DNA from 4 places in the Geodermatophilus sp. SYSU D01045 genome. Region 1 is predicted to be linked to each of the others. Evidence: riboswitches for the same ligand, from Rfam matches in the RefSeq annotation. Region 1 holds a riboswitch; each other region holds the start of a gene.
The links. Region 1 has a riboswitch for cyclic di-AMP ahead of ACI798_RS21565 (transglycosylase family protein). Riboswitches for the same ligand answer to the same signal wherever they lie in the genome.
Positions count from the first base shown of each region.

Region 2: linked by a shared signal. The riboswitch ahead of ACI798_RS22695 (C40 family peptidase) and the one ahead of ACI798_RS21565 (transglycosylase family protein) in region 1 are both predicted to bind cyclic di-AMP.
Region 3: linked by a shared signal. The riboswitch ahead of ACI798_RS02200 (C40 family peptidase) and the one ahead of ACI798_RS21565 (transglycosylase family protein) in region 1 are both predicted to bind cyclic di-AMP.
Region 4: linked by a shared signal. The riboswitch ahead of ACI798_RS03450 (hypothetical protein) and the one ahead of ACI798_RS21565 (transglycosylase family protein) in region 1 are both predicted to bind cyclic di-AMP.

Region 1 covers NZ_JBJGZB010000039.1:19,088-25,787, reverse strand. Annotated here, with positions in the region: gene ACI798_RS21575 (o-succinylbenzoate synthase) at 1-286, shown strand, start outside; gene menD (2-succinyl-5-enolpyruvyl-6-hydroxy-3-cyclohexene-1-carboxylic-acid synthase) at 283-1,962, shown strand; cyclic di-AMP (ydaO/yuaA leader) riboswitch at 2,366-2,535, shown strand; gene ACI798_RS21565 (transglycosylase family protein) at 2,540-3,757, shown strand; gene ACI798_RS21560 (isochorismate synthase) at 3,863-5,137, opposite strand; gene ACI798_RS21555 (demethylmenaquinone methyltransferase) at 5,174-5,893, shown strand; gene ACI798_RS21550 (hypothetical protein) at 5,947-6,093, shown strand; gene ACI798_RS21545 (phosphoribosyltransferase) at 6,107-6,700, shown strand, end outside.
Region 2 covers NZ_JBJGZB010000048.1:4,031-10,730, reverse strand. Annotated here, with positions in the region: gene ACI798_RS22725 (M42 family metallopeptidase) at 1-64, shown strand, start outside; gene ACI798_RS22720 (DUF3253 domain-containing protein) at 68-322, opposite strand; gene ACI798_RS22715 (hypothetical protein) at 377-895, shown strand; gene ACI798_RS22710 (serine hydrolase domain-containing protein) at 947-2,281, opposite strand; gene ACI798_RS22705 (DUF3817 domain-containing protein) at 2,297-2,614, opposite strand; gene ACI798_RS22700 (hypothetical protein) at 2,717-3,250, shown strand; gene ACI798_RS22695 (C40 family peptidase) at 3,290-4,411, opposite strand; cyclic di-AMP (ydaO/yuaA leader) riboswitch at 4,423-4,555, opposite strand; gene ACI798_RS22690 (hypothetical protein) at 4,749-4,973, shown strand; partial or broken gene ACI798_RS22685 (YhjD/YihY/BrkB family envelope integrity protein) at 5,028-5,846, shown strand; gene ACI798_RS22680 (transglycosylase domain-containing protein) at 5,870-6,700, opposite strand, start outside.
Region 3 covers NZ_JBJGZB010000002.1:86,887-93,586, reverse strand. Annotated here, with positions in the region: gene ACI798_RS02230 (RtcB family protein) at 1-676, shown strand, start outside; gene ACI798_RS02225 (MBL fold metallo-hydrolase) at 827-1,756, shown strand; gene ACI798_RS02220 (fumarylacetoacetate hydrolase family protein) at 1,770-2,696, shown strand; gene ACI798_RS02215 (hypothetical protein) at 2,756-2,959, opposite strand; gene ACI798_RS02210 (hypothetical protein) at 3,082-3,654, opposite strand; gene ACI798_RS02205 (hypothetical protein) at 3,883-4,041, opposite strand; cyclic di-AMP (ydaO/yuaA leader) riboswitch at 4,401-4,552, shown strand; gene ACI798_RS02200 (C40 family peptidase) at 4,565-5,077, shown strand; gene ACI798_RS02195 (carbohydrate kinase family protein) at 5,139-6,053, shown strand; gene ACI798_RS02190 (DUF222 domain-containing protein) at 6,103-6,700, shown strand, end outside.
Region 4 covers NZ_JBJGZB010000003.1:50,501-57,200, forward strand. Annotated here, with positions in the region: gene nadA (quinolinate synthase NadA) at 1-557, shown strand, start outside; gene ACI798_RS03435 (sulfite exporter TauE/SafE family protein) at 561-1,313, opposite strand; gene ACI798_RS03440 (DoxX family protein) at 1,338-1,736, shown strand; gene ACI798_RS03445 (PIG-L deacetylase family protein) at 1,755-2,474, shown strand; gene ACI798_RS03450 (hypothetical protein) at 2,521-3,114, opposite strand; cyclic di-AMP (ydaO/yuaA leader) riboswitch at 3,373-3,532, opposite strand; RNA gene rnpB (RNase P RNA component class A) at 3,658-4,069, shown strand; gene ACI798_RS03460 (dihydrofolate reductase family protein) at 4,274-4,837, shown strand; gene ACI798_RS03465 (YciI family protein) at 5,080-5,445, shown strand; gene ACI798_RS03470 (dihydrofolate reductase family protein) at 5,555-6,172, shown strand; gene ACI798_RS03475 (hypothetical protein) at 6,364-6,700, shown strand, end outside.

The DNA of each region.
Region 1 (6,700 bases):
GGCCGAGGCGCACGGGCTGCCGTGCGTGGTCTCCTCCGCGCTGGAGTCCTCGGTGGGCATCGCCGCGGGGATCGCGCTGGCCGCCGCGCTGCCGGAGCTGCCCTTCGCCTGCGGCCTGGCCACCGTCGCCCTCCTCGACGGCGACGTCACCGACACCCCGCTGCTGCCGGTGGACGGCGCGCTGCCGGTCACCCGGCCCGACCCCGGCCGGCTGGACGCCGTGACCGCACCCGGCGACGTGACCGCCCGCTGGACCGAGCGGCTGGGCGCGGTGCTGGCCGCGTGAACCCCTCCACCGCGCTGGCCCGCGTGCTGGTCGACGAGCTGGTCCGCGGCGGGGTCCGCGACGCCGTCGTCGCGCCCGGCTCGCGCTCGGCGCCGGTCGCGCTGGCGCTGGCCGCCGCCGAGCGGGCCGGCGTCCTGCGGCTGCACGTGCGCATCGACGAGCGGACCGCGTCCTTCCTCGCCCTGGGCCTGGCCCGCGCGTCCGGCCGGCCGGTGCCGGTGCTCACCACCTCCGGGACGGCGACCGCGCACCTGCACGCCGCCGTCCTCGAGGCCGACGTCAGCGGGGTGCCGCTGCTGGCACTCACCGCCGACCGGCCGCCGGAGCTGCGGGCCACCGGCGCCAACCAGACGATCGAGCAGCCCGGCCTGTACGGCGGCGCGGCGCGCTGGGCGGCCGACGTCGGCGTGCCCGAGGCCGGCCGGGAGGCCGCGCAGAACCGCTACTGGCGCTCGGTGGTGTCCCGGGCGCTGCTCGCGGCCACCGGCGTCCTGTCCGGCGACCCCGGGCCGGTGCAGCTGAACCTGGCCTTCCGCGACCCGCTGCTGCCCGAGGAGGAGCCCGGCCCGCCGGCGGGCCCGTGGGCCGGCCGGGACGGCGGGGCGCCGTGGACCGCCGGGGCGCCTTCGCCCGTCGCGACCGTCCCGGTCGGGGACGGCCCGCGCACGCTCGTCGTCGCCGGGGACGGGCCGGACGCCGTCGGCCGGGCGTGGGCGGGCGGCGCCAGCGCGGCGGGCTGGCCGGTGGTCGCCGAGCCGAGCGGCGGGGCGTGGACCGACGGCGCGGTGCGCGGCGGGGCGCTGCTGCTCGGCGTGCCCGGCTGGCTGGACGCGCACCGGCCCGACCGCGTGGTCGTCGTCGGCCGGCCGACGCTGTCCCGGCCGGTCTCGGCGCTGCTGGCCGATCCGCGGGTGCGCGTGGAGACGGTGGTCGCCGGGCCGCGCTGGCCCGACGCCGGCCGCTCGGCGGCCCTGGTCACCCGCGCCGCCCCGCCGGCCGGCCCGCCGTCGGAGCCGGGCTGGGCGGCCGCCTGGCGCTCGGCCGCGGACCGGGTCGGGGGCGCGGTCGACGCCGCCCTGGACGCCGCGCCCGGGCTGACCGCCGCCCGGCTGGCCCGCGACGTCGTCGCCGCGCTGCCGTCCGGGGCGCTGCTGGTCCTCGGGTCCTCGACACCGGTGCGCGACGTCGACCGGCTCGCCGTCCCCCGCGGCGACGTCAGCGTGCTCGCCAACCGCGGCGTCGCCGGCATCGACGGCACGGTGTCCACCGCTGTCGGCGCGGCGTTGGCGCACGGCGGGCCGGCGGTGGCGCTCATGGGCGACCTGACGTTCCTGCACGACCTGCAGGGCCTGCTCGCCGGCGAGGGCGAGCCGCGCCCGGACCTCACCGTGGTCGTGCCCGACAACGACGGCGGCGGGATCTTCGCCCAGCTGGAGCCCGGCCGGCCGGCGTACGCCCGCGACTACCGGCGGGTGTTCGGCACGCCGCACGGGCGCGACCTGGTCGCGGTCGCGGCGTCCCTGGGCTGGGCGGCGACGGCGGTGGCCACGCCGGAGGAGCTCGCCGCCGCGCTGGTGCGCGGCGGGCCCCGGGTGGTCGTCGCCCGCACCGACCAGCGCGCGGAGGCCGACCTCGCGGTCGCCCTGCGGGAGGCCGCGGGCCGCGCCCTGGCCTGAGCGGCCTCGGGAGCGTCGGGTCTCCTGCAGCGACCAGCCGGTCCCGCCGGGCTCACCGGAGAGTGAGACGCACGGCTCCGGAGCCCCTTCCGGACGCCCGTGACGAGCCGGTCCGTCACTCCGTGGCGGTGGCCTTCGTCACGGGATCCGGGCGGTCGCGGCGAGGGCGGCCGCGGGGGCGGGGGCGTGCTCGCCGGGCCGGATCGCGCACCGTGAACAGCGGGTTCCGTTTCTCGGCGCGGCCCGATGCGGTGGTCACGCCGGCGTCACGCCGTACCCCACGAGCCCCAGCCGAACCGCACTGTGACCGCCGTCACGACGACAGTCGACATGACGACACGTAGCGTTTTGGCTGCGCTCAGCGAAGACGGAGCGCGGCGCCGGTCCGCCAAACCCTGCCCACCGGTCGCCCACGCCAACTCCCAGGGCAGGGGTGGGGGACCCACTCTTCCGGCGCGCGACGGCCTACGGGGGCCTGTCGGAGCGCGCCTCGGGGTGAAGCCGCGGACCGCGGCCGGGCACCGATCGCCCGAACCCGACAGCTCACCTCGCCGGCGGTGATCGGGAGATCATCACCATGCCCAAGCACCGCGCACCCCGCTACGTCCGCACCAAGAAGGTCATCGCCAAGGCCCCTGTCGCTGCCGGCGCCGCCGCCGTCGGCCTGGGCGTCCTGAGCTCGCCGGCCTCCGCCTCCACCACCCACGACTGGACCGGCGTCGCCCAGTGCGAGTCCAGTGGCAACTGGAGCATCAACACCGGCAACGGCTACTACGGCGGCCTGCAGTTCAGCCAGTCCACCTGGGCCGCCTTCGGTGGCACCGACCTCGCCCCGCGCGCGGACCTGGCCACCCCGGCCCAGCAGGTCCAGATCGCCGAGGCCGTCCTGGCCGGCCAGGGCATCGGCGCCTGGCCGAGCTGCGGCAAGTTCCTGACCGACGGCACCACCCCGGCCGCTGCCGAGGCCCCGGCCGCGCCCGCCGAGCAGGCCGCCCCGGCCGCCGAGGCCCCGGCCGCTCCGGCCGAGCAGCCGGCCGCCGAGCAGGCCGCTCCGGCCGAGCGGGCCGACCGGGCCGAGCGGGCCGAGGTCACCACCGAGGAGTACACCGTCCGCTGGCGGGACACGGTGGCGAAGATCGCCGCCGCCCACGGCCAGAGCTGGCGCGAGCTCTACGAGCGCAACGCCGACGTCATCGGCGGCAACCCGAACCTGATCTACCCCGGTCAGGTGCTGGCGCTCAGCGGCTCCGCCGTCCCGGCCGAGGCCGCCCCGGCCCCCGCCGCCGAGGCCGCTCCCGCTCCGGCCGCCGAGGCCGCCCCCGCTCCGGTCGCCGAGGCCGCCCCGGCCCCGGTCGCCGCCGCCGGTGAGGCGGCGCCCGCCGCCACCCCGCCGATCGCCGAGGCCGCCCCGCAGGTCGCGCAGTCCTCGGTCGTCGCCGAGATCACGAACACCGCCGGCGCGATCCACGAGGCCGTCCAGGCGGCGGCGAACGCCGTCGTCAGCAACGTCCCGGGCGCCGCGGACATCACCCTCGGCGGCACGCGGGCCAGCGCGGTCGACCCGGACGGCCACCCCTCCGGCAAGGCGCTGGACTACATGGTCATGTCCGACGCCGCCCTCGGCGACGCGATCGCCCAGTACCACGTCGACCACTGGGACGAGCTCGGCGTCGAGTACGTCATCTGGCAGCAGCGCATCCTCACCTCGCCGGACGGCGCCTGGAAGGCGATGGCGGACCGCGGCAGCGCGACCGCGAACCACGTGGACCACGTGCACGTCAACTACGTGGGCTGACCTCCAGCACACCCGACGAGGGCCCCGACCGCGTGCAGCGGCCGGGGCCCTCGTCGTCTCCGGGTCGTGTCCGGGGGAGGAGGACGCCGGCCGGGACCGGCCGCCTCAGCCCTCCAGCGCGGCCTGGAAGGCGGCGAACTTCGACTGCGTCTCGGCCAGCTCGGCCGTCGGGTCGGAGGCGCCGACGATGCCGCAGCCGGCGAACAGCCGGGCCGAGCACGGGTCGTCGTCGACCAGCTGGGCGCAGCGCAGGGCCAGCCCGAACTCGCCGTCCCCGCGGGCGTCGAGCCAGCCCACCGGCCCGGCGTACCGGCCGCGGTCCATGCCCTCCAGCTCCGCGATGACCGCGGCGGCCGCGTCGGGCGGGGTGCCGCAGACGGCGGCGGTCGGGTGCACGGCGTCGACCAGCTCGAGCAGCCCGGCGCGACCGCGGGCGCCGGAGCGGCGCTGGGTGCCGACGACGTCGGTGGCCAGGTGCCGCACGTTCGGCAGCGTCAGCAGCGAGGGCTGCTCCGGCACCGACAGCGCGGTGCAGAACGGGTCGAGCGCCCGCACGAGCGAGTCGACGGCGAGGGCGTGCTCGGCGTGGTCCTTGTCGCTGGCCAGCAGGCCCGCCGCGAGCCGCTCGTCCTCGGCGCCCGCGCCGCGCGGGGCGGTGCCGGCCAGCACCCGCGCCGACAGCTGCCGGCCGGTGCGGCGCAGCAACAGCTCGGGGGTGGCGCCGAGCAGCCCGTCGACGGCGAAGGTCCAGCAGTCGGGGAAGCGGGCGGCCAGCCGGTCGAGCAGGCGGCGGGGGTCCAGCGGCTCGTCGGCGGTGACCAGCAGGTCGCGGGCGAGCACCACCTTGGCGAGGTCGCCGGCGCCGATGCGGGCGACGGCGGCGGACACCGCGCCGCACCACGAGGCGGGGTCGAGCGCGCCGTCGGCGTAGCGCAGCCGGCCCGGCGCGGGCGGCAGCGGCTCGCGGGTGGCCGGCAGCACGTCGCGCGGGTCGGCGCCGCCGGTGGTGGTCACCCACGCGACGCCGTCGCGGCGGCCGACGACGACCTCGGGGACGACGAACACCGACGTCCCCCGGGCGGGGTCGAACGCGACGCTGCCGAACACGACCGGCCCGGAGCCGGGCACGCCCACCTCGTCGTCGACGGCGAGCGCGGCGCTGCGGTCGGCCCACCAGGCGGCGGCCTCGGCCAGCGCGCCGGGACCGGAGACCTCGAGGCGGTCGGCCTCGCCCCAGCCGACCAGGCCCTCGCCGCGGCGCACCCAGGACAGCGCGCCCTCGCGCGGCAGCAGCGTCAGCAGGTCCGGGGAGTCGGGCAGCGCGACCGTGGTGACCGCGGGCGCGACGGCGTCCGGGGAGGTCACCGCCGCTGCCGTCACGTCCCCCAGCGTAGGCAGCCGGTAGCGTCGTCCGCCGTGGCAGACCGGCGAGACAGCACACACACCGCCGGGTCGAGGGCCGGGCTGGACAAGCAGCCCCACGAGGTCGCGGCCATGTTCGACGGCGTCGCCCGCCGCTACGACCTCACCAACACCGTGCTCTCCGGCGGCCGCGACGCCGCCTGGCGGCGGGCCACCCGCGAGGCGTTGGGCGCCCGGCCGGGGGACGTCGTGCTCGACGTCGCCGCCGGCACCGCCGTGTCCACCGTCGAGCTCGCCGCCGGGGGCGTCCGGGCCGTCGCGTGCGACTTCTCGCAGGGGATGCTGCGCGCCGGCGCCGGCCGGCCGGTGCCGAAGGTGGCCGGCGACGCGATGGCGCTGCCGTTCGCCGACGCGAGCGTCGACGGGCTGGTCGTCTCCTTCGGCCTGCGCAACGTGGCCGACCCAGACGCCGCGCTGCGCGAGTTCGCGCGGGTCGTCCGGCCGGGCGGGCGGCTGGTCGTCTGCGAGTTCTCCAGCCCCACCTGGAAGCCGTTCCGCACCGTCTACACCGAGTACCTGATGCGGGCGCTGCCCCGGATCGCCCGCGCGGTGAGCAGCAACCCCGACGCCTACGTCTACCTGGCCGAGTCGATCCGCGCCTGGCCCGACCAGCCGGCGCTGGCCGCCCGCATCCAGGCCGCCGGGTGGACCGACGTCGCCTGGCGGAACCTCACCGGTGGCGTCGTCGCGCTGCACCGCGCCGTCCGCCCCTGACCGGCCCGCGCACGAGGGCTCCCGCCGCCCGCCCGCGGGGATAGCGTCGCCCCATGACGACACCGACACCGATGCCCGAGCCGCCCGGTCCGTCGCCGTCGCCGGTCGACCCGATCTCGCCGCCGTCGCCGGCCCCGCTGCCGCAGCCGAGCCCCACCGACCCGAGCGCCCCGCCGCCGTCGGGACCCCAGCCCGTCTGACCCCGGCCGCGCGGTGGACGGCCGCCCGTACCGCGACCGGCGCGACGCCGGCCGGCGGCTCGCCGCGCGCCTGACCGACCCCGCCCGTCCCCCCGCCGTGCCCCTCGGCCCGGACGCGCTCGTCCTCGGCCTGCCCCGCGGCGGCGTCCTGGTCGCGGCCGAGGTCGCCGCCGCGCTCGGCGCGGAGCTCGACGTGGTCGCGGTCCGCAAGCTCGGCCTGCCCGAGCGGCCGGAGCTGGCCATGGGTGCCCTGGCCGCGGTGGGCGAGACCGTCGAGAGCGTCCGGAGCGAGTCCGTCCTCGCCCGCAACCCCGTCGGCCCCGCCGCCGCGGACGAGGTCCGCCGCGCCGAGCTGGCCGAGCTGCGCCGCCGGCAGCAGGCCTACCGCGGCGACCGGCCGCCGCCCGCGCTCGCCGGCCGCACCGCCGTCCTCGTCGACGACGGGCTGGCGACCGGCTCCACCATGCGCGCCGCCCTCGCCGCGGTCCGGGCGGCCGGTCCCGCCGCGGTCGTCGTCGCGGTCCCCGTGGGGGCGCCCGACGTGTGCGCCGACCTGTCCGTGCTGGCCGACGAGGTCGTCTGCCCGGTCACCCCGGTCCCGTTCGGC
Region 2 (6,700 bases), on a different contig from region 1:
CACCGTCGACCGGACCGCCCGGCTGCTCGCCGCCTTCCTCGCCCGCCCGCTGCCGCTCGGCTGACGCTCAGCCCGTCACGCGGCGGACGCGCACCGGGCCGCGGGCGGTGGCGACGTCGACCACCGCGCCGCGCTGGGTGACCTCGACCCCGCCCCGCCGCGCGAGCCGTCCGGCGGCCGCGCGGGCCTGCGGCATGAGGTCGCGCCAGCCTTCGGGATCGACCGCGCGGGCCGCCTCCGACGGGCAGATCGTGGCGCCCGGTGCGCGGGCGTCGAGCAGCGCGTCGATGGCCCGCTCGAGGGCCGCGCCGGCGTCGTCCACTCCCCCAGGATGCGCCCGTTTCCCCTGGTGAGCGCGGCGGGTACCACCGACGGCATGGCGAGGCGAACCCCCGTGGGGACGTTCGGCAAGGGCAGGCGCGGGATCAGCACGCTCGGCTGGGCGGTGCGCGGCGCGGCCGCCGGGGCGGCGGGCAGCACCGCGCTCAACGCCGTCACCTACCTGGACATGACCGTCCGCGGCCGCGGGACCAGCTCGACGCCCGAGCAGACCGTGGAGAAGCTCGCCGAGAAGGCGCACGTGCCGATCCCCGGCGACGACGAGACGCGGCAGAACCGGGTCCAGGGGCTCGGGCCGATGACCGGCCTGGTCGCGGGCGTCGGCGTGGGCGTCGTCGTCGGACTGGTCCGCGCCTCGGGCTTCCGGTCACAGCCGCTGGTCGGGACGCTGCTCACCACGCTCGGCGTCCTGGTGGCGGCCAACGGCCCGATGACGGCGCTGGGCATCACCGACCCGCGCAGCTGGTCGGCCACCGACTGGGTCAGCGACCTCGTCCCGCACCTGGTCTACGGCGCCGTCGTCAAGACCACGATGGACGCCTTCGACCGCCCCTGAGCCGGTGCACCTCCGCGGAAGTGCACCGGGCAGGTCCGCGGAGGTGCACGCTCAGCCGGCCGTCGCCGTCCAGCCGCGGGGGTCGACGTCGCCGGGGACGGGGGCGGCGGGGTCGTAGGGCGTGCGGGTGAAGACGAACGTGCCCAGGTCCAGGTGGTCGTCGGCGATCCGCAGTGGCTCCCCGGCGTAGTAGCCGTCCAGGCCCACCCAGGTGCCGTCGGCGTCACGGCGGAAGCGGCTGGCCCGCCCCGAGCGGCCGGGCAGCGGGCCGAGGTGCAGCAGGCCGCCGTCCACCGCGCGCAGCGCGTGCGGCGCCGGGCCCCAGTACCAGGTGCCCAGCTGCTCCAGCGGCACCGGCGGCTCGGCCGGGCGCCACGGCTCCGCCACCCGCGGCTCGGCGGCGCGCAGGTCGGCGAGCAGGCCGGGGACGAGCACGTCCAGGCCGCTGGTGGTGTTGGCCAGGGAGACGCCGCCGGTGCCCTCCTCGCGGTCGACGAACACGCCGGCGAGGAAGCCGGGCATCGAACCGCCGTGGCCGGTGAGCGTGCGGCCGTCGACCCGCAGCACCTGCAGGCCCAGCCCGTAGGCCGACCAGGCCGGGGAGGAGCCGTCGACGCCGGCCGGCACGGCCATCTCCTCGAGCGTCGCCGGGGACAGCACGTCGCCGGTGTCGCCGAGCAGGAAGGCGGCGAAGCGGGCGAGGTCGGCCAGCGTCGCCCACAGCTGCCCGGCGGCGGCCATCACGCCGGCGTCGTGTTCGGGCTCGGGCAGGACGACGTCGGCCCACGGGTGGACGGCGTACCCCTGCGCGGCGCGGCCGGACGGGCGCGGCGTCGTCCGGGTCATCCCCAGCGGGGCGAGCACCTCCGCGGTCACGACGTCCTCCCACGACCGCCCGCGCAGCCGCGCCACGAGCTCGCCGAGCAGGCCGAAGCCGAGGTTCGAGTAGTGGAAGCGCCGGGCCTCGCCCAGGACGACGTGCTCCCCGGACAGCCGCAGGTCGGCCAGGGATCCGCCGGGCACCCGCTCCCACCAGCCGCCCGGGCTCTCCGCGGCGGCGCCGGCCAGGTGCGAGAGCAACTGCCCGACCGACCGGTCGCCGAACGGTGTTCCGGGCACGTGCCGGTCCAGCGGGTCGTCGAGGGCCAGCCGGCCCTCGTCCCGCAGCCGCATGACCGCGACGGCGGTGACGGTCTTGCTGATCGACCCGAGCCGGTACTGGACGTCGGTGTGCGGCTCGTCGACGTCGCCGCGGCCGGCCGACCAGGCCAGCCCGCCGTCGCGGACCACGCCGGCGACCAGGCTGGGCGCCCGCCCCTCGCGCTGCACCCGGGCGGTGCGGGCCAGCAGGGTGCGGGCGGTCGAGGGCAGCACGGGTTCCGGCATGACCGGAACCGTAGGTCAGGCCCGGACGGGCGCCGCCAGCCGCCCGGTGCGCCCGGCCCAGCGCTCGAACACCACGGTGACCAGCGGCGGGACCGAGGCGGCCAGCGCGAGCAGCGTCGTCCACCGGGACCAGCCGAGCACCCGCGCGGCGACCAGCGCCACGACCACGTAGGCGACGAACACCGCGCCGTGGACCGGCCCGAACACCTGGACGCCGGCCTCGGAGGTCTCCGGCACGTACTTGACGTACATCCCGGCCAGCAGGCCGACCCAGGACAGGGCCTCGGCGACGGCGACGGTGCGGAAGGCCAGGGCGACGGTGCGGGGGTTCATCGGTGCGCGGTCCTCGGGTCGGGGGCGGTTCCGGAGGGTCAACGCGGCAGCGGGCGGCGACGTCCCGATCTCCGGGTGTGAGGTGCGTGGCAGGGTCGGGCCGTGCGGGGTCTGGCGCGGCGGGAGTTCTGCCTGGTCCTGCTGCGCCGGATGGCGGACCTGCGGCCGGACCTGGTGGCCGCGGCCCTGCCCCGCCTGGGCGCGACCCGCGCCGAGGCGCACGCGGCGCACACCCGCTGGCAGGCGCTGCACCACGCGCGGCGGGCGCCGCGTGGCGTGGCACTGCGCGCCGCCGTCCTCGGGCCCGCCGAGGAGGTGGAGGACCGCCGGTTCGGCGACCTGGACCTCGAGGTCCGGCGCTGGCCGCTGCCGCTGTGGCCGCACCTGCGCTGGGAGGTGCTCGCAGCCCCCGGCGGCAGCGTGCTGCACGAGCACCTGGTGCGGGCGCCGGGCTCCCCGGTCCCGCCGGCGGCCGACGGGCGGCTGCGGGTCTGGGAGCACGTGGTGGCCGACGTGAGCCGCCTGCCCGGCGCGCAGGAGGTGGACCCGAGGGTGGTCACCCGCTGGGAGGTGCGGCTGCCCTCCGGCGCGACGGCGGCCTTCGTCCGGGGCCTGCTGCAGCGGGTCCGGACGTGATCCGTCCCGGCACCTGGTGACGTGGGGGCAGGGAGGTCCTCACCCGATCCGGCGGGCGCCGGCGTAGCCGCCCATCACGTCGATGCCGGCGACCTTGACGACGTCGCCCGACGTCGGCGCGTGCACCATCTGGCCGTTGCCGATGTAGATGCCGACGTGGCTCACCGGGCTGTAGAAGAAGACCAGGTCACCGGGCTGCAGGTTCGCACGGGAGACCGGGGTGCCCATCGTCGACTGCATCTTGCTGGAGTGCGGGAGGCTGATCCCCGCGGCACGGAAGGCGTACTGGGTGAGGCCGGAGCAGTCGAACGCGTTGGGGCCGGCGGCCGCCCACACGTAGGGCTTGCCGCGCTGGGCCATGGCGGTGGCGACGACGGTCCCGGCGACGCCGCTGGCCGGCGCGGCCGCCGGCGCCGGCTCCTCCGCGGACGACGACCCGGAGGCCGACGCGGTGTCCTCGCGCTCCTCGTCGCGGCTGGCGCGGGCGTCCTCGGCGGCGTGCGCCGCGGCGGCGGCCTCGAGGGCGGCACGCCGCTCGTCGGCGGTCAGCCGGGCGTAGTCGGCCTGGTAGGCGGCGATCTGCGCCTCGAGGTCGGCCTGCTGGGCGGCCACGGCGTCGTACTGACGCTGGGCCTCGGCGGCGGCCTCGGTGGCGGCGGCCTGCGCGGCGGTGGCGGTCTCGGTGGCGGCCGCGGCCCGGCCGAGCAGCTCGCCCTGGTAGCCGGCGACGCCCTGCAGCAGCGTGACGCGGTTGACGAACTCGTCGGCGTCCGCGCTGGTCATGAGCGCCTGCAGCGAGCCCATGCTGTCGCCGGTGTACGCCGACCGGGCGATGCCGACCACCTGCCGGCGGGCGGTGTCCACGGCGGCCTGGGCGGTGGCCAGCTCCGCGGCGGCGGCGTCGGCGGCGGCCTGCTGGGCGGCGAGCGCCTCGCGGGCCTCGTTGAACTGCTCGGTGACGACCTCGAGCTCGTGGCCCCGGGCGGCGACCAGCTGCGCGGCCTCGGCGGCCGTCGTCGGCTCCTCCGCCCCGGCCGGCGCCGGGACGGCACCCAGCCCGAGACCGATGCCGAGGGCGCCGACGAGGGCGAGGGCGGCCCGGCGGCCGCGGGAGCGGCCGGTCGCGGGCATGCCGGGGACGGACGTGCGCAGGGACGCCACGCGGCGGTCTCTCCTTCTCCCAGGCCGCCTACCGGGTTAGCTGACGGGTTCGGGCGTGGAGTCGCCCGGCGCGTGCGGACACGCGCTACACCCCAGGACTGCGATGGGTCCCCGGCCCGGTCCCCGCGGAGGGGATCCGGCTCGACGGCGTCCGCGGGGTGTCACCCGGACTGGTGACGGAGCGCCCCGTTGGACGTACTGAGCGTAAGGTCCGTGACCGGCGTGTGACAATCACCCCGGTGTAATTACATCGGTCACGAACGGTGATGGGGTGGCTCCGGGAGGTTGCCGACCCCCGCCGGTTTGCGCGGCCGCGGGGACGTGTACCGATTGCTGCATGTCCTCTTCCACGCGGATGCGTCTGGCCCGGCCGCTCGTCGCGCTCGCCCTGTTCGGCTCCCTGGTCGCCTGCGGTGACAACACCGACTTCTCGCGCGGCCCGACCAACTGCGACGCCTCCGGCGAGAACGCCAGCAACGAGAACGACGCCAGCTGCCAGGAGACCGGCCAGAACCCCGGCAACGACGCCCCCACCACCGACGACGCGAGCACCGACGACTGAGCGCCGCCCGGTCCCCGGCGGGCGCCGGGCCGCCGGGACTGGTGGCATGGGCGCGTGAGCCCGGGACGCAGGTGGACGGCGGCCCGGGTGCGCGCCGAGACGCGGACGCTGCTGGCCGGTGCCCGCCGTCTGCTGCACGGCCGTGACCTCGCGCTGATCGGCGCGGGACTCACCTTCTACGCCGGCATCGCGGTGGTGCCGCTGGTGCTGGTCTCCGTCCGGCTGACCGCGCTGGCCACCTCGGCCGAGGAGGTGCGGGCGCGCAGCGGGCGGCTCGCCGAGCTGCTGCCGGCGTCGCTGGGCGCGCCGGACGCGGTGGCCCGGCTGGTCGACGCCGGCGTCCGGCTGGACCTGCTGGGGTTCGCGCTGGCGCTGCTGCCGCTGTCGCTGTACGGCGAGGGGCTGCGGCGGGCGCTGATGCGGTTCAGCCGGCGGCGGGAGAACCTCACCGGCTGGCGGGGCCGGCTGCTCGCGCTGCCCCTGGTCGTGGCGACGCCCCTGCTGCTGTACCCGCTGCTGCTGGCCGCCACGGTCATGGCCGACCTGGCCCGCGAGGACGGCGCCGGGCCCGCGATCGGGCGGTTCGCCGTCGGCTACTACTCGGTGCTGTTCGTGCTGACCGTGCCCATCCTGTGGGGCTATGGCGTGGTGGCCGGCGGCCGGCGCCGGTGGGGCGCGCTGGTCAGCGGCGCGCTGTTCACCGCCGCGTGCCTGTCCGGGTTCCTGCAGGGCTTCGTGCTGTTCCTGTCCCTGCCGCTGGACCTCGGCGCGCCCTTCGGCGGCCTGGTCGTGGTCGGCGCCGTGGTCGCCATCGGCCTGTGGCTGTTCCTGCTGCACCTGGTCCTGCTGGCCGGGTGGCTGCTCACCCAGTCCCTGGACGAGCGGCTGGGGCGGCGTCAGGCGTCCGGTCGCCAGGGTGAGCCGGGTCCGCCACCCGGCGCCGGGGGCTCGGTCGCGGGCGCGGGCGGCTCCGGTGCGGGCGGCTCCGGTGCGGGCACCGCCGGCGCCGGCGGCACCTCGGTCGGCGGAGGCGGCGCGGGCGGCGGCTCCGGCGCCGGGGGCGGGGTCGACGGCGATGGCGGGGACGACGGCGGGGGCGGGGAGGACGGCGGCGGGGACGACGACGGCGGGGTCGTCCCGGGGGCGCTCGGGGGCGCCGGGTCGGCCGGCGGTGCGGGCTCCGGCTCCACGTAGTCGCTGCCGTTGCTCACCAGGATCGACACCACCTGGCCGGGCACGGCACGGCCGCCGCGGGGCGGGCTGGTGCCCAGGAGGGCGCCGGACGGCTCGTCGCTGTCGACGCGCACCGTCCGCGGGGTGAACCCGGCGTCGGCCAGGGTCCGCTCGCAGGCGCGCACGCCGGAGCAGCCGGGCACCGGGCGGGTGTTGCCGTTCTGCACGGTCTCGTCGGCCGGCGGGAACTCGCCGCTGCCGCGCGCGGTGAGGATCGGCTCCATCGCGTCGTGCCAGATGGTGGCGCCCTTTCCGCCACCGAAGCCGCCGACGTCCTCGTTCTGCTTGGGGTTGAGGACCATGACGCTCGCGGTGATCTCGGGCGTGTAGCCCACGAACGCCACCGAGTAGTTGTCCTGGGAGGTGCCGGTCTTGCCGGCGATCTGGTGACCGCGGACGTAGGCGCGGGCCCCGGTCTGTCCCGGGTTCCCCGGCTCGACGTCCTTGCGCAGCATCTGGTTCATCGTGTTCGCCACGCCCGGCGGGACCGCCTC
Region 3 (6,700 bases), on a different contig from region 1:
GTGGCTGTTCCTGCACTCGGGCTCGCGCGGCGTCGGCAACAAGCTGGCGTCCACGCACATCCGGGTGGCGCAGGAGCGCACGCGGGCCCGCGGCGTCGCCGTCCCCGACCGCGACCTCGCCTACCTGGAGGAGGGCGAGCCGGAGTTCGACGCGTACATCGAGGCGCTGCACTGGGCGCAGCGGTTCGCCGCGCTCAACCGCGAGGAGATGATGGACCGCGTCGCCGACCAGGTGTCGCGGTTCCTGACCGAGGAGGTCCGGCGCGAGCAGGTGGTCCAGTGCCACCACAACTACACCGAGCGGGAGACCCACTACGGCCGGGAGGTGTGGCTGTCCCGCAAGGGCGCGATCGCCGCGCGCCGGGGGCAGTGGGGGCTCATCCCCGGCTCGATGGGCGCGGCGTCCTACGTCGTCGTCGGGAGGGGCGACGCCGCGTCGCTGACCTCGGCGCCGCACGGTGCCGGGCGGGCGTTCTCCCGGTCGGCCGCCCGCAAGCGGTTCAGCCGGGCCGACCTCGACCGGCGGATGGCGGGCATCGCCTGGGGCCGCTCGGACGCGTTCCTCGACGAGCACCCCGAGGCGTACAAGGACATCGACGTCGTCATGGCCGACGCCGCCGACCTGGTCGAGGTCCGGCACACGCTGCGCCAGGTGGTGAACGTCAAGGGCGACTGAGTCCCCTGCCGCGGGGGGGGGGGGGGGGGCGGCCGGGGGGGGGGGGGCCCCCCCAGCCGCGCGCCCCCCCCCCCCCCGCCCCCCCCCGGAGCACCCACCCGAGGAGCCCGCCGACTTTCCGTGCCACCTGGGCTCCAGCAGAGTGACGGCGTGACGACGTCGATCGAGGCCGCGGCGCTCGAGCAGGTGGCGCCGGGGGTCTTCGCCTACGTGCAGCCCGACGGCAGCTGGATGATCAACAACACCGGCGTCGTCACCGGCGACGACGGCACGGGGCTGATGGTGGACACCACCTCGACCGAGGCCCGCAACCGCGCGCTGCTGGCGGCCGTCGGGTCGGTGGCGCCGGGCCGGCTGCGGGCGCTGGTGAACACCCACCACCACGGCGACCACACCTTCAGCAACTGGCTGGTGCCCGCCGACACCCCGGTCGTCGGGCACGTGCACGCGCGGGAGGACCAGCTCGCCGCCGGGCTGCTGGCCGCGCAGGTGCTCACCGGCCCGGACTACGGGCATCTGGAGGTGCGCCCGCCCGACCTGACGTTCACCGGCGGGCTGACGCTGCACCTCGGCGAGCGGGCGGTGGAGCTGCACGCGGTCGGGCCGGCGCACACCCGCGGCGACGTCGTCGTCTGGCTGCCGGCGGAGCGGGTGGCCTTCGCCGGGGACATCGCCTTCGCCGGGGGCCAGCCGTTCCTCGCCGAGGGCAGCGTGGCCGGCTACCCGCGGGCGGTCGAGGCGCTGCGCGCGCTGCAACCCGACGTGCTGGTGCCCGGGCACGGCCCGGTGTGCCGCGGCGACGAGGTCCCCCGGCTGCTCGACGAGCTGGCCGGCTACGCCGCCTTCGTCGCCGCGACCGCGCGCGAGGGGCACGCGGCCGGGTGGTCGCCGCTGGAGACCGCGCGGCGGCACGCCGACAACCCCTACACCGGGTGGCAGGAGTCCGAGCGGCTGGTCGGCAACCTGCACCGGGCCTACGCCGAGCTCGACGGCCGGCCGCCGGGCGAGCGGCTGCCGCTGGCCGACATCTGGCCGGACATGGTGGCGTTCCACGGCGCCCCCATCGGCTGCCGGGCGTGAGGGAGGAGAGCTGATGCGCTGGGTCACCTACGTGTCGCCGTCGGACGGCGCGGAGCGGGCCGGGCTGCTGCGCGACGGGCAGGTGCACGGGTTCGACGCCGCACTGGTCGACCTGCTGCCCGACCTCGCCTTGGCGGCGGAGCGCACCCCGGCCGAGGTGGTGCCGGAGGAGGGGCTGGTGCTGCGCGCGCCGGTGCCGCGGCCGCCGTCGGTGCGCGACTTCCTGTCCTTCGAGCAGCACGCGCGCAACGCCGCCGCCGCGTTCGGCCGGGAGGTCTCGCCGGTCTGGTTCCAGCAGCCGGTCTTCTACTTCACCAACCCCGCGGCGGTGCGCGGGACCGGCGAGCCGGTGCCGGTCTCCCCCGGCTCGGCGGCGTTCGACTACGAGGTGGAGGTCGCCGCGGTCGTCGGCCGGGGCGGGTCGGACCTCACGCCGGAGCAGGCCGAGGCCGCGATCGCCGGCTACACGGTGTTCGTCGACTGGAGCGCTCGCGACGTGCAGGGCGTGGAGTCCCAGGTCGGCCTCGGCCCGGCCAAGGGCAAGGACGGCGCGACGACGCTCGGCCCGGTCCTGGTGACGCCCGACGAGCTCGAGCCGTACCGCTCGGGTGCCGGCTACGCGCTGCGGATGGTGGCCGCGGTCGACGGCGTCGAGCAGGGCGGCGGCAACTGGGCCGACATCCGCTGGTCGTTCGGGCAGATGCTCGCCTACGCCTCGCGCGGCACCGAGCTGCGGCCCGGTGACGTCGTCGGCAGCGGCACGGTCGGGACCGGGTGCCTGCTGGAGCTGCGGTCGCTGCACGGCGAGGAGCGGCACCCGTGGCTGCGGCCGGGCGTGGAGGTCGCGGTGACCGTCGAGCGGATCGGCACGGTGACCGCACCGATCGTCGCCGGCCCCGACCTGGTTCCGCTGGGTCCCGCGGCGGCCGCGCGGGCCTAGGGCGGAGCGTGCCCGCGCTCCGGGGCCACTGTGACCCCGGAGCGCGGACACGCGCCGGTTCAGTCCTCCGCCCGGCCCATCCCGGTGCCCTCGGCGGCGCCGGGGAAGCCGGGGCGGTCTCCGCTCCCCATGGGTCCCTGGGCAGCGCGGGGTCCCTGCTCGGGTGCGTCGTCGGCGACGCCGTTCTCGTCGGGGTGCTCACCCGGCAGCACGTGGTCGTCGGTGCGGCCGTCGGAGCCGCCGTTCGGCGGACCCTGGGTCATCGCGGACCTCCTCAGCCGTGCTCCGACCGGACGGCTGGGCTCGCCCCGGTCGGAGCACGGGGTACCCGTCCCGCCGCCCCGGACACGGCTCGGGCGGTCGCCGTCCGCTCGGGGACGGGTGGTCAGGGGCAGCTCTCCTCGAGCTTCACGACGCCGAGGTCGATGGCGCCCTCGACGTCGCCGGTGACCCGCTGGCCGGCCGGGACGTTCTGCGTGCAGACCTTCCAGTTGGCGTCGAGCACCTGGTTGCGCGTGTCGAGCAGGTCGTGGGACAGGCTGAGGAAGACGCCGTGGGTCTGGATCAGGTCCTGGGCGTCCTGCAGGGTCATCCCGACCACCGACGGCATGGCGAAGTCGACCACCGGCGCGGCCGACGTGGTCAGGGTCGCGGTGGTGCTCGGCGCGACGGCCGGCGGCGGGGCGCTGGAGACGGGCGGGACGGCCGGCTGCGGGCTCGGCGTGGCGGTCACGGTCTCGGTGACCGTGGTGGTGCTCGCGGCCACGGTCGCCGGCTCGTCGTCGTCGCCGCCACCGAGCGCGGCGCCGATGGTGCCCACGACGAGGACCAGCGCGAGGACGGCGAACCAGGGACGCAGGTAGACCGGCGTCTCCTTCTCCTCCGGAGGCGGGGGGAGGAATCCGGGCAGCGGGCCCTGCGGCGGCTGCCAGGGCTGGCCGGGCGGCGGTCGGGTCATCGGGACACCCCGTCGTGCTGGAGGGACCCGCGGCGGGCGCGGCGGCACCGCTGTCGCGGGAGGAACCGCGGGAGCGTGCCACGGGGGGACGCCGGTCCCCGGGACATCCGGGACGGCGTCGTCGCGGAACGGTCACGGGACGCCCCCGTCGCCCCGCCGGTCTCCCCGGACACGCCGCGGCCCCCGTCCCGGGCCGGGACGGGGGCCGCGATCGATCGGGACCGCGGGTCAGTAGCCGCGACCGGACTGGCCCTTGCCGCCCTTTGCGTTCTTGGCCTGGAAGTCGCGGACGAACTGCTTGATCTTGGCCTGGTTCTGCGGCTTCCGGAGCTCCTGGACGACCTTGGCGGCGACGCCCGAGGCGATCAGGTTCCTCATCATCCCCATGGGGGGCTCCCTCCTCTCGGTTACTGCATCGGGTGCCCCGACAACGGGCGGCGCAACCGTCGCGATCCCGGCTGTGTCCCCCGATCCGGTCGTGGCGGGTCGTTGACGGGCTGTACGGGCACACCGCCGGCTCCTTTCTCCTCCGCCGCGGCGTGTCGGCGCCGTCCCTCCGGATCTCGCACGGCGGGGGCGCCGGCTCCGGTCCTGGTGAGGCGGGCGATTCGGATCCGCTGCCCGCGTCAAGTCCGCGACCGGCGTCCGGGCGTGGCGCGACTCCGGCCCGGTTGAGTGCTGCAACCCCCGTCCCTACCGTCGTCGCGGTCCGGCCGGGACCCACCGTCACGCCCCCTGTGTGACACCCGCCGGACACGCCGAACCGGACGCCGGCAACTCAGCCGGCACCGGGCCGGGGACCCACGTGAGCACTGGGGTGAAGCGCGCTCCGTCGCGCCGGGCGACTCCTCCGTCCGAACCCGTCAGCTAACCCGGTAGGCGATCGCGGAGAACAGGAGAACCGTCGTCGATGACGACTGCACGCACGTCCACCGCCCGTCGCTCGTTCCGCGGCATCGCCGTCGCGGCCATCGCCGGAGCCGGCATCGCCCTGTCCCCCCTGCCGGCGTCGGCCTCCACGGGCGGCGGCGGTACCGGGACGGTCGCCGCCGCACCGGCGCCCGCTCCCAACGGGGCGGCCCAGACGGCCGTCGACACCGCCCTCGCGCAGGTCGGTGACCGCTACGTCTACGGCGCGACCGGCCCCGACAGCTTCGACTGCTCGGGCCTGACCAGCTACTCCTACCAGGCGGCGGGCGTCTCGATCCCGCGCACCTCGAAGGCCCAGTCGACGTTCGGCACCCCGGTGGCGAAGGCCGACCTCCAGCCGGGTGACCTGGTGTTCTTCTACAGCCCCGTGTCGCACGTGGGCATGTACATCGGCAACGGCCAGATGGTCCACGCCTCGACCGCCGGCAAGCCGGTGGCCGTGGTCGACCTGGACTCGATGCCGGAGTTCGCGGGCGCGCGCCGCGTCGCCTGACGCACGGAACGGTGCCCCCGGCCGGCTCGCCCGGCCGGGGGCACCGACCCATCCTCGGGTGGTGACCGCCGCCGATCCCCCCTGGCCGCGGCCGGCCGGCTCCGGTCCGGTGGTGGCGGTCGGCAAGCTCGTCGCCGACCAGCTGCTCGTGCTCTCCGCACCCCTGGTGATCGGCGGCCAGCAGCGCGTCGGGCGGACGACGACGGCCGGCGGCGCGCCCGCCAACGTCACCGCCGGCGTGGCCCGCCTGGGTGCGCCCGCGCGGCTCGCGGGCTGGGCCGGCGCCGACCCGCTCGCCGACGGGCTGCTGGCCGGTCTCGCCGGGCGCGGCGTCGAGATCGCGGTGGTCCGCCGCGGCCGCGCGCCGCTGGCGACGGTGCTCGTGCACCCCGACGGCGAGCGCACGGTGCTGACCGACCGCGGGGAGGGCGGCCTGGAGCCGGCCGACGTCCGCCGGGAGTGGTTCGCCGGCGCGGCCGTCGTCCACCTCGACGGCTACGACCTGCTGCGCTTCCCCGACGCGGTGCGGGCCGCCGCCGACACGGCGCACGACCTCGGGGTGCCGGTGAGCGTGGACGTCGCCGCTGCCGCCCGGATCTCTGCCCACGGCGTGGGTGCCTACGCCGACCTGCTCACCGGGCTGCGTCCGGACGTGCTCTGCTGCAACGCCGCCGAGGCCAGCGCCCTGGGTCTGGACGGCGACCGGCCCGCCTGGGCGCCGCCGCTGGTGCTGGCACACGCCGGCGCTGCCCCGACTCGGGTCGTCACGGTGGCGGGCACGGTGGAGGTGCCGGTCGAGCGGCTGCCCGCAGGTGGGCTCTGCGACACGACGGGCTGCGGCGATGCGTTCGCGGCCGGGCTGCTGACCGGCTGGCGCGCGGGTGCGTCCGTGCTGGACGCCGTCCGGGCCGGTCATGCAGCGGCCGCTGTGGTGGCCGGAGCGGTCGGTGGCCAGCCACCATTTTTGGGCTTCTGACCTGGGGGTTCGTGCTGCACGAGACTGCCGGATCGACTAGACTTCGATCATGTGTTCGGGTGACCTGGAGAGCGGGGACGTCCTCGACGACGTCGCCGCTGCGGTCGCCCGGCGCAACCGCGAGGACGCCCGTCTGACCTGCCTGGTTCGCGAGGCGGAGATCCAGCAGGCGCCGGAGCGGGACGGGCTGAGGTCGATGGTCTCGTGGCTGCGCGGGCACTGCCGGCTGTCGACGGTGGAGGCCTCTCGGCTGGTGCGCAACGGGCGCGCCCTGGAGCACCTGCCGGCGCTCGCCGAGGCACACGAGACGGGTCTGGTGTCCGCCGAGCAGGTCGCGGTCGCGGCGCGGGTGGTGACCCCCGAGCGGCTGGCCTCGGCTCTCGAGCAGGGCGTGGACCTGGCGGTGATCGACGCGGTGCTCACCGGCGTCGCCGTCGAGCGCGAGCACGCCGATCTGGTCCAGGTGGTGCAGCACTACTGCAACGACCTGGATCCCGACGGGCCGGAACCCGACCCGACCGAGGGCCGGTCACTGACGCTGGCCAGGCACGCCGACGGCTCGCTCTCCATCCGCGGGCACTTGGACGCGGTCGGCGGGGAGAAGCTGCAGACCGCGCTGGAGGCGCACGTGCAGGCCGACCGCCCCG
Region 4 (6,700 bases), on a different contig from region 1:
CCATCCCCGAGGACCGCGAGATCCTGTTCTGTCCCGACCAGTTCCTCGGCGCGCACGTCAAGCGCGTGACCGGGCGTCAGGACATCCACGTCTGGGCGGGGGAGTGCCACGTGCACGCGGGCATCAGCCCGGCCGACGTCCGCGCGCAGGTCGCCGCGCACCCGGACGCCGAGATCCTCGTGCACCCCGAGTGCGGCTGCACCACCTCGGTCCTCGACCTGGTCAGCCACGGCGACCTGCCCGCCGACCGCACCCGCGTGCTGTCCACCGGCGGCATGGTCGAGGCCGCTGCGCGGACCTCGTCGGGCCAGGTGCTGGTGGCCACCGAGGTCGGCATCCTGCACCAGCTGCGGGCGCTCAACAGCGGGACGGCGTTCATCCCGATGAACAGCCGCGCGGCCTGCCGCTACATGAAGATGATCACCCCGGCCAAGCTGCTGCACACGCTGCGCACCGGCGAGGGCGCGGTCGACGTCGACCCGGAGACCGCCGCCCACGCCCGCCGCGCCGTCGAGGCGATGATCGCCATCGGCGAGCCCGGCCGCGGCGGTGAGTGACGCTCAGATCCGCGTGAAGAGGTAGACCGACACCGCGACGCCGAAGACGACGATCAGCACCCGCAGCGGCGTCGCGGGGATGCGGCTGGCGACCCGGGCGCCGAGGAACCCGCCGACCAGGCTGGCCGGCGCCGCGACGGCGACCACCTGCCAGGCGACCGGCCCGAAGACACCGAACACGACCAGCGTGACCGTCGCCGTCACCGCGGACAGCGCGGACTTGAGCGCGTTGGCCAGCGGCAGCCGGTGCAGCGCCGTCCCGAGGACCCCGACGAGGATGACGCCGAGCGCGCCGCCGAAGTAGCCGCCGTAGACGGTGGCGAGGAACAGCGCGAGGTACAGCCACCACGGGTCGCGGGCGGCGCCGTCGTCGCGGTCGCGCAGCCGGCGGGTGAGCAGCGGCTGCACCGCCAGCAGCAGGCTGGCCAGCAGCACGAGCACGGGCACGACGACGTCGAAGGCCTCGCTCGGGGTGGTCAGCAGCAGCACGCTGCCGGCGACGCCGCCCAGCGCGGAGACGGCGCCCAGCCGGACCAGCCGCCCGCGCTGGCCGGCGTACTCGCGGCGGAACCCGGCCATCCCGCCGAGGTAGCCGGGCCACTGCGCGACCGAGTTGGTGACGTTGGCCGCCACCGTCCCCAGGCCCAGCCCGACCAGGGTGGGGAAGAGGATCAGCGACCCGCCGCCGGCGATCGAGTTGACCGCTCCCGCGCCCAGGGCCACCGCGGCCGCGATCAGGAGGTCGGCGGCCGTCACGGAGCGCCAGCCTACGGTCGGCGCATGCGACCCCCGGCCCCGGCGACCTGGCTGGCCGCCGCCCTCGGCGGCTCCGGCGTGCTGCACCTCGTGCGGCCGCGGACGTTCGAGTGGCTGGTCCCGCCCGAGCTCGGCGACGCCCGCGCCTGGGTGCTCGGCAGCGGGGTCGCCGAGGTCGGCACCGCGGCACTGCTGGCCGCGCCGGCGAGCCGCCGGGCCGGGGGATGGGCCGCGGCCGTGCTGCTGGCCGCGTTCGTGCCGGCCCACCTGCACCACTTCCGGGTGGCGCGCGGGCGGCCTGCGCTGGTGGCCGCGGCGGCGGTCCGGCTGCCGCTGCAGGCGCCGATGATCGCCGCAGCGCTGCGCGTGGCCCGGGGACACCGGGGCGTCAGCGGCCGCGCCCCCGGCCGACGCCGGCGCTGAGCCCGGCAGACTGCCCGCATGGCGGAGGCGTTCCCCGAGGACTGGCAGCGCGCCCTGGTCGTCGTCGCCCACCCCGACGACGTGGAGTACGGCTGCGCGGCCGCCGTCGCGGCGTGGACGGCGGCCGGGCGCGACGTCCGGTACGTGATGGCCACCAGCGGCGAGGCCGGCATCGCCGGGCTGCCGCCGGAGGCCGCCGGGCCGCTGCGCGAGCGCGAGCAGCGGGCCGCGGCGGCGGTGGTCGGCGTGTCGGTGGTCGAGTTCCTCGGCCACCCCGACGGCCGGCTGACCGAGGGGCTGGACCTGCGGCGGGCGATCGCGGCGGCGATCCGGCGTCACCGGCCCGACCTCGTGGTGACGCTGCACTTCGGCGACACGTGGACGCCGCCCGGCTCCGCGCTCGGCTACTGGAACAGCGCCGACCACCGGGTGCTGGGCCGGGCGGTGGTCGACGCCGTCGGCGACGCGGCCAACGAGTGGATCTTCGCCGAGCTCGCCGACCCGGAACCGTGGCGCGGGGTGCGCTGGACCGCCGTCTCCACGCCGGTGGGGGTCACGCACACCGTCGACGTGACCGACGTCGTCGACCGGGCGGTGGCCTCGCTGGCCGAGCACCGCCGCTACCTGGAGGCGCTGTCGGCCGACCCGGTCGAGGAGCAGGCACGGCGACAGGTCGACATGGCGACCCCGGTCGTCGACGGCCGGCGGGTGGCCGGCTTCGCGTTGTACGCCGGCTGACGCCGGACGCGGCCCCGGGGAGCTCCCGGGGCCGCGTCCGGGGCGGTCAGGGGTTGAAGCTCACGTGGACGTGGTCCATGTGGTTGGCCGTGGGGGACCCGCGGTCCTCCATCGCCCGCCAGCCGCCGCTCCCGATCACGAGGATCCGCTGCCTCCAGATGACGTAGTCGACGCCGAGGCGCGAGGCGTTGTCGACGACGTACTGGGCGACGGCGTTCCCCTTGGCGGAGTCGGCGTAGACCATGAAGTCCGCGGCGAGCTGCTGGGTGGGGGAGTGCCCGGGGCGGGTCAGCACGGTGGACACCCCGAACCGCTGCGCGACCTCGGCGACGACCGGGCGGACGTGCGCCGCCCAGGCGCTGTAGGAGGTCGAGGAGGCGGTCGGCCTGCCGGTGAGGTTCGTGGACACCGCCGCCGCGGCGGCGGGGGCCGCGGCCGGTGCGGCGGGGGCCGCGGCCGGTGCGGCGGGGGCCGCGGGCGCCGCGGCTCCTCCCCGGTCCTGGGACCAGCTGTCCGACCGGTCGCGGCGGGGACCGTCCCAGTCGGCCTGGGCCGCCGACTGGCCGGTGAGCCCGAAGGCGACGGCGAGGGCGCCGGCGGTGAGGGTGCGGCGGATCGTGCGCTTGCTGCTGGAGGGCATGACGAGGAGAGCTCCTGACGTCGGTGTCGCGCGGCGCCGTCCGTGGCTCGGCGGTCACCCGTCGCGTGAGGGGGACCTGCGGGACGGGCCGGCGCGCGGCCGGGCGGCGGGCGACTGCTGGAGGGCAGGCCGACGCCAGGGCGGTCGGTTCCGGTCCGTGGAGGGCGGCGACCGGCGGAGGTGGGCGGGTCGCGGCGCTCGTCGCAGGGGGCGGGGCACGCCGGGGCAGGCGCCGTCGGCGCACCCCGTGGTGGTTCTCCGTTCTCCCGTGGCCGCCTACCGGGTCAGCTGACGGGTTCGGGCGGGGATCTGCGCCCTACCCCCTCCCGGGGCTCGGGAGGTGGGACTCACCCCGGTGGTGCGGTGGGTCCCCGGCTCGCGGCCACCCGCGGTGGCCGTGACTCGGCGGCACCCGGCTCGGCTCCCCCGGTGGAGGACGTGACGACCGGCCGGACGCAGCCACCGTAGGAGCGTCCGCCGGGGCCCGCAGCGCGGACTCATGAGTTCCGCTGAGAGGGTCCGTAGACTGGTCGGCACGACGGACGAGTCGGCCGGGCGGTCGCGTCGGCGGGGGAGACCCCGCCGCCGAGGAACGTCCGGGCTCCACAGGGCAGGGTGGTCGCTAACGGCGACCCGGGGTGACCCGCGGGACAGTGCCACAGAGAACAGACCGCCAGCAGTTCGCTGCTGGTGAGGGTGAAACGGTGGTGTAAGAGACCACCAGCGCACCGGGTGACCGGTGCGGCTCGGTAAACCCCACCCGGAGCAAGGTCGAGAAGGGGCGGCGGCTGGGCGACCGGACGCCGTCCTGCGCAGGCGTTCGAGGGCTGCCCGCCCGAGCCTGCGGGTGGACCGCTCGAGCCCGCCGGCAACGGCGGGCCTAGATGGATGACCGCCCATCGGGAGGCCGCGAGGCGCCCGAGGACAGAACCCGGCGTACAGGCCGACTCGTCCGTCGCCCGCCGCCGACCTGGACCCGTGCGTCCAGGGGGCGACAGGGAGTGCACGTCACGCCACCGAGCCAGGCGCGGCGCGCCGCGGGTCGTGAGACGGCCGCGGGGACGCCGTGCGGCGGCCGGCCCTCGGTGTGGCCTGACCGATCAGTTCCCCGCGCCGTGCTGGTCTGTACGCCGAACCGACTCACGGGAGGCATGACGCCATGCGGAAACTCGCCTTCGGCATGAACGCGAGCCTGGACGGCTACATCGCCGCGCCCGGTGACGACCTCGGCTGGAGCGTGCCGAGCGACGAGCTGTTCCAGTGGTGGTCCGACCGGGTGGGGGCGACGGGCCTGGCGCTGTACGGGCGCAGGCTGTGGGAGGGGATGAGTTCCCACTGGCCCACCGCCGACCAGCAGCCCGGCGCCACACCGGCGCAGATCGAGTTCGCCCGCCGCTGGCGGGACATGCCGAAGGTGGTGTTCTCCTCCACGATCAGCGCGGTCGACGGGAACGCCCGCCTGGTCACCGGCGACGCCGTCTCCGAGATCGCCCGACTCAAGACCGAGGACGGCGGTCCCATGGACGTCGGCGGCGCCACCCTCGCCGCGGCGGCCATGCGGGCCGGGCTGGTCGACGAGTACGCGATCGTCACCCACCCGGTCCTGGTGGGCGGGGGCACGCCGTTCTTCACGGCGCTGGACAACTGGGTGGACCTGACCCTGGTCGAGACCCGGACGTTCCCCGACGGCGTGCTCCTGACCAGGTACGAGACCAGGCACTGAGGCGCGACGGTCCCTGGAGCCGCCGCCAGGGGCACGTGGCAGGCAGCGGTCGACGCTCCCCGCCGACCCGCGCACGACCGGGTCGACGGCGTCCGGTCGTCCGGATCCGGTGTCAGGTGGCTGTCGGTGTGCCCGCGACCCGACCCTCACCGGCGGGACCCGACCGATGAGTCGCCGCAGCGACCGGGGTCCTCTCTCGTGGGGGCGGCCGGACGGGCCGCGGCGACGACCCGGGAGGACCCGTGACGCAGTACCTGCTGTCCATGCCGCACGACTCGGCCGAGGAACCGACGATGGCGTCGATGGACCCCGCCGAGCTGGAGGCCGCCCTGGCGGCGGCCGGCGCCTTCCTGGAGGAGCTGGTGGCCTCCGGCGCGCTGGTCTTCGCCGGTGGGCTGCACCCGCCGTCGACCGCGGTCACCGTCGACCACACCGGGGACGACCTCGCCGTCGCCGACGGGCCGTACACGCAGGCGCCGGAGTACCTCGGTGGCTTCTGGGTCGTCGAGGCGCCGGACCGGGAGACCGCCGTCTCCTGGGCCGCGAAGGCGTCTAGGGCGCTCGGCGCACGGATCGAGGTCCGCGCCTTCCAGGAGGTACCGGCGTAGGGGGCGCTCTGCCGTGTCGCCCGGGGCGGCTCCCGACGGACGGGACCGATGAGATCGTCCGCGTCCGCCGGTCCCGGCTCCCGGACCGGGGCGAGGACCAGGAGGACGGATGCGGAAGATCGTCGTGCACATGATGCTGTCGCTGGACGGTTTCTTCGAGGGGCCGGACCACGACCTGAGCTGGCACTGCGTCGACGACGAGCTGCACGCGCACTTCAACGAGCAGCTCGCGACCCAGAGCGCCTTCATCGAGGGGCGGGTCACCTACGAGCTCATGGAGGCGTTCTGGCCGACCGCCGACCAGGACCCGGAGAACCCAGCGGTCGTGCGTGAGTTCGCCGGCATCTGGCGAGCGGTGCCGAAGATCGTGTTCTCCCGCACCCTGCAGGAGGTCGGGCCCAACGCCTCGCTGCGGGCGGAGGTGGACCCCGACGAGATCCGCGCACTCGAGCAGCAGCCCGGCGGGGACATGACGCTCGGCGGGGCCGACCTGGTCGAGACCTTCCGCCGGCTGGACCTGGTCGACCAGTACCGGCTCTACGTCAACCCGGTCGTCGTCGGCCGCGGGCGACGGCTGTTCGAGACCTCCGACGACCCCACCGACCTGGAGCTCCTGGAGACCCGGCGGTTCGGCAACGGTGTGGTCCTGCTGCGCTACGCCGCCCGACGGGCCCAGGACCCGTCTCCCCGGGTCGTCGGAGCCGGAGCAGGATCGGCGCGGGGATGACCGCGACCCACGGCTGATCGCGGCTGCGCTCTCCCCTGGTCGAGGCCGGGAGGTGCCGGCAGCGTCCCGGGGGCGTCCCGGGGGCGTCCACTGCGGTCCGGATGCGGCCATCCGGCTGGAGCAGCCGCGAGGACCCGCCGATGTGGTACCCGGGTGCCCGTGCGGGTCCGGCGGAGGGAGCGAGGCGCGTGGTGAGGTGGGTCCCGGCGGCGGCCGGTGCGGTCGTGGGGGCGGCCGTGGGTGGGCTGGCCGTGTACCTCGGGAGCGACGGCTTCCTCTACGGCGGCCGCGAGCACGTGGACCTGGGGAGCTGGGTCCGGGCCGAGGACCCCTGGACGGAGTCCGTGGTGCCCGGAGCGCGGTGGGCCACGGACGAGCTGTGCGGCGCCGACCTCCCGTGCATCCAGGCGGTGCGGGCCGAGACGTTGACGATGTACCGCTTCGCGGACCGCGAGGACGCGGTGGCCACGGCCCGCGCGTTCGCCGGGGAGGCCCACCTCTCCGGGTGGATCGTCGTCCGCTTCGAAC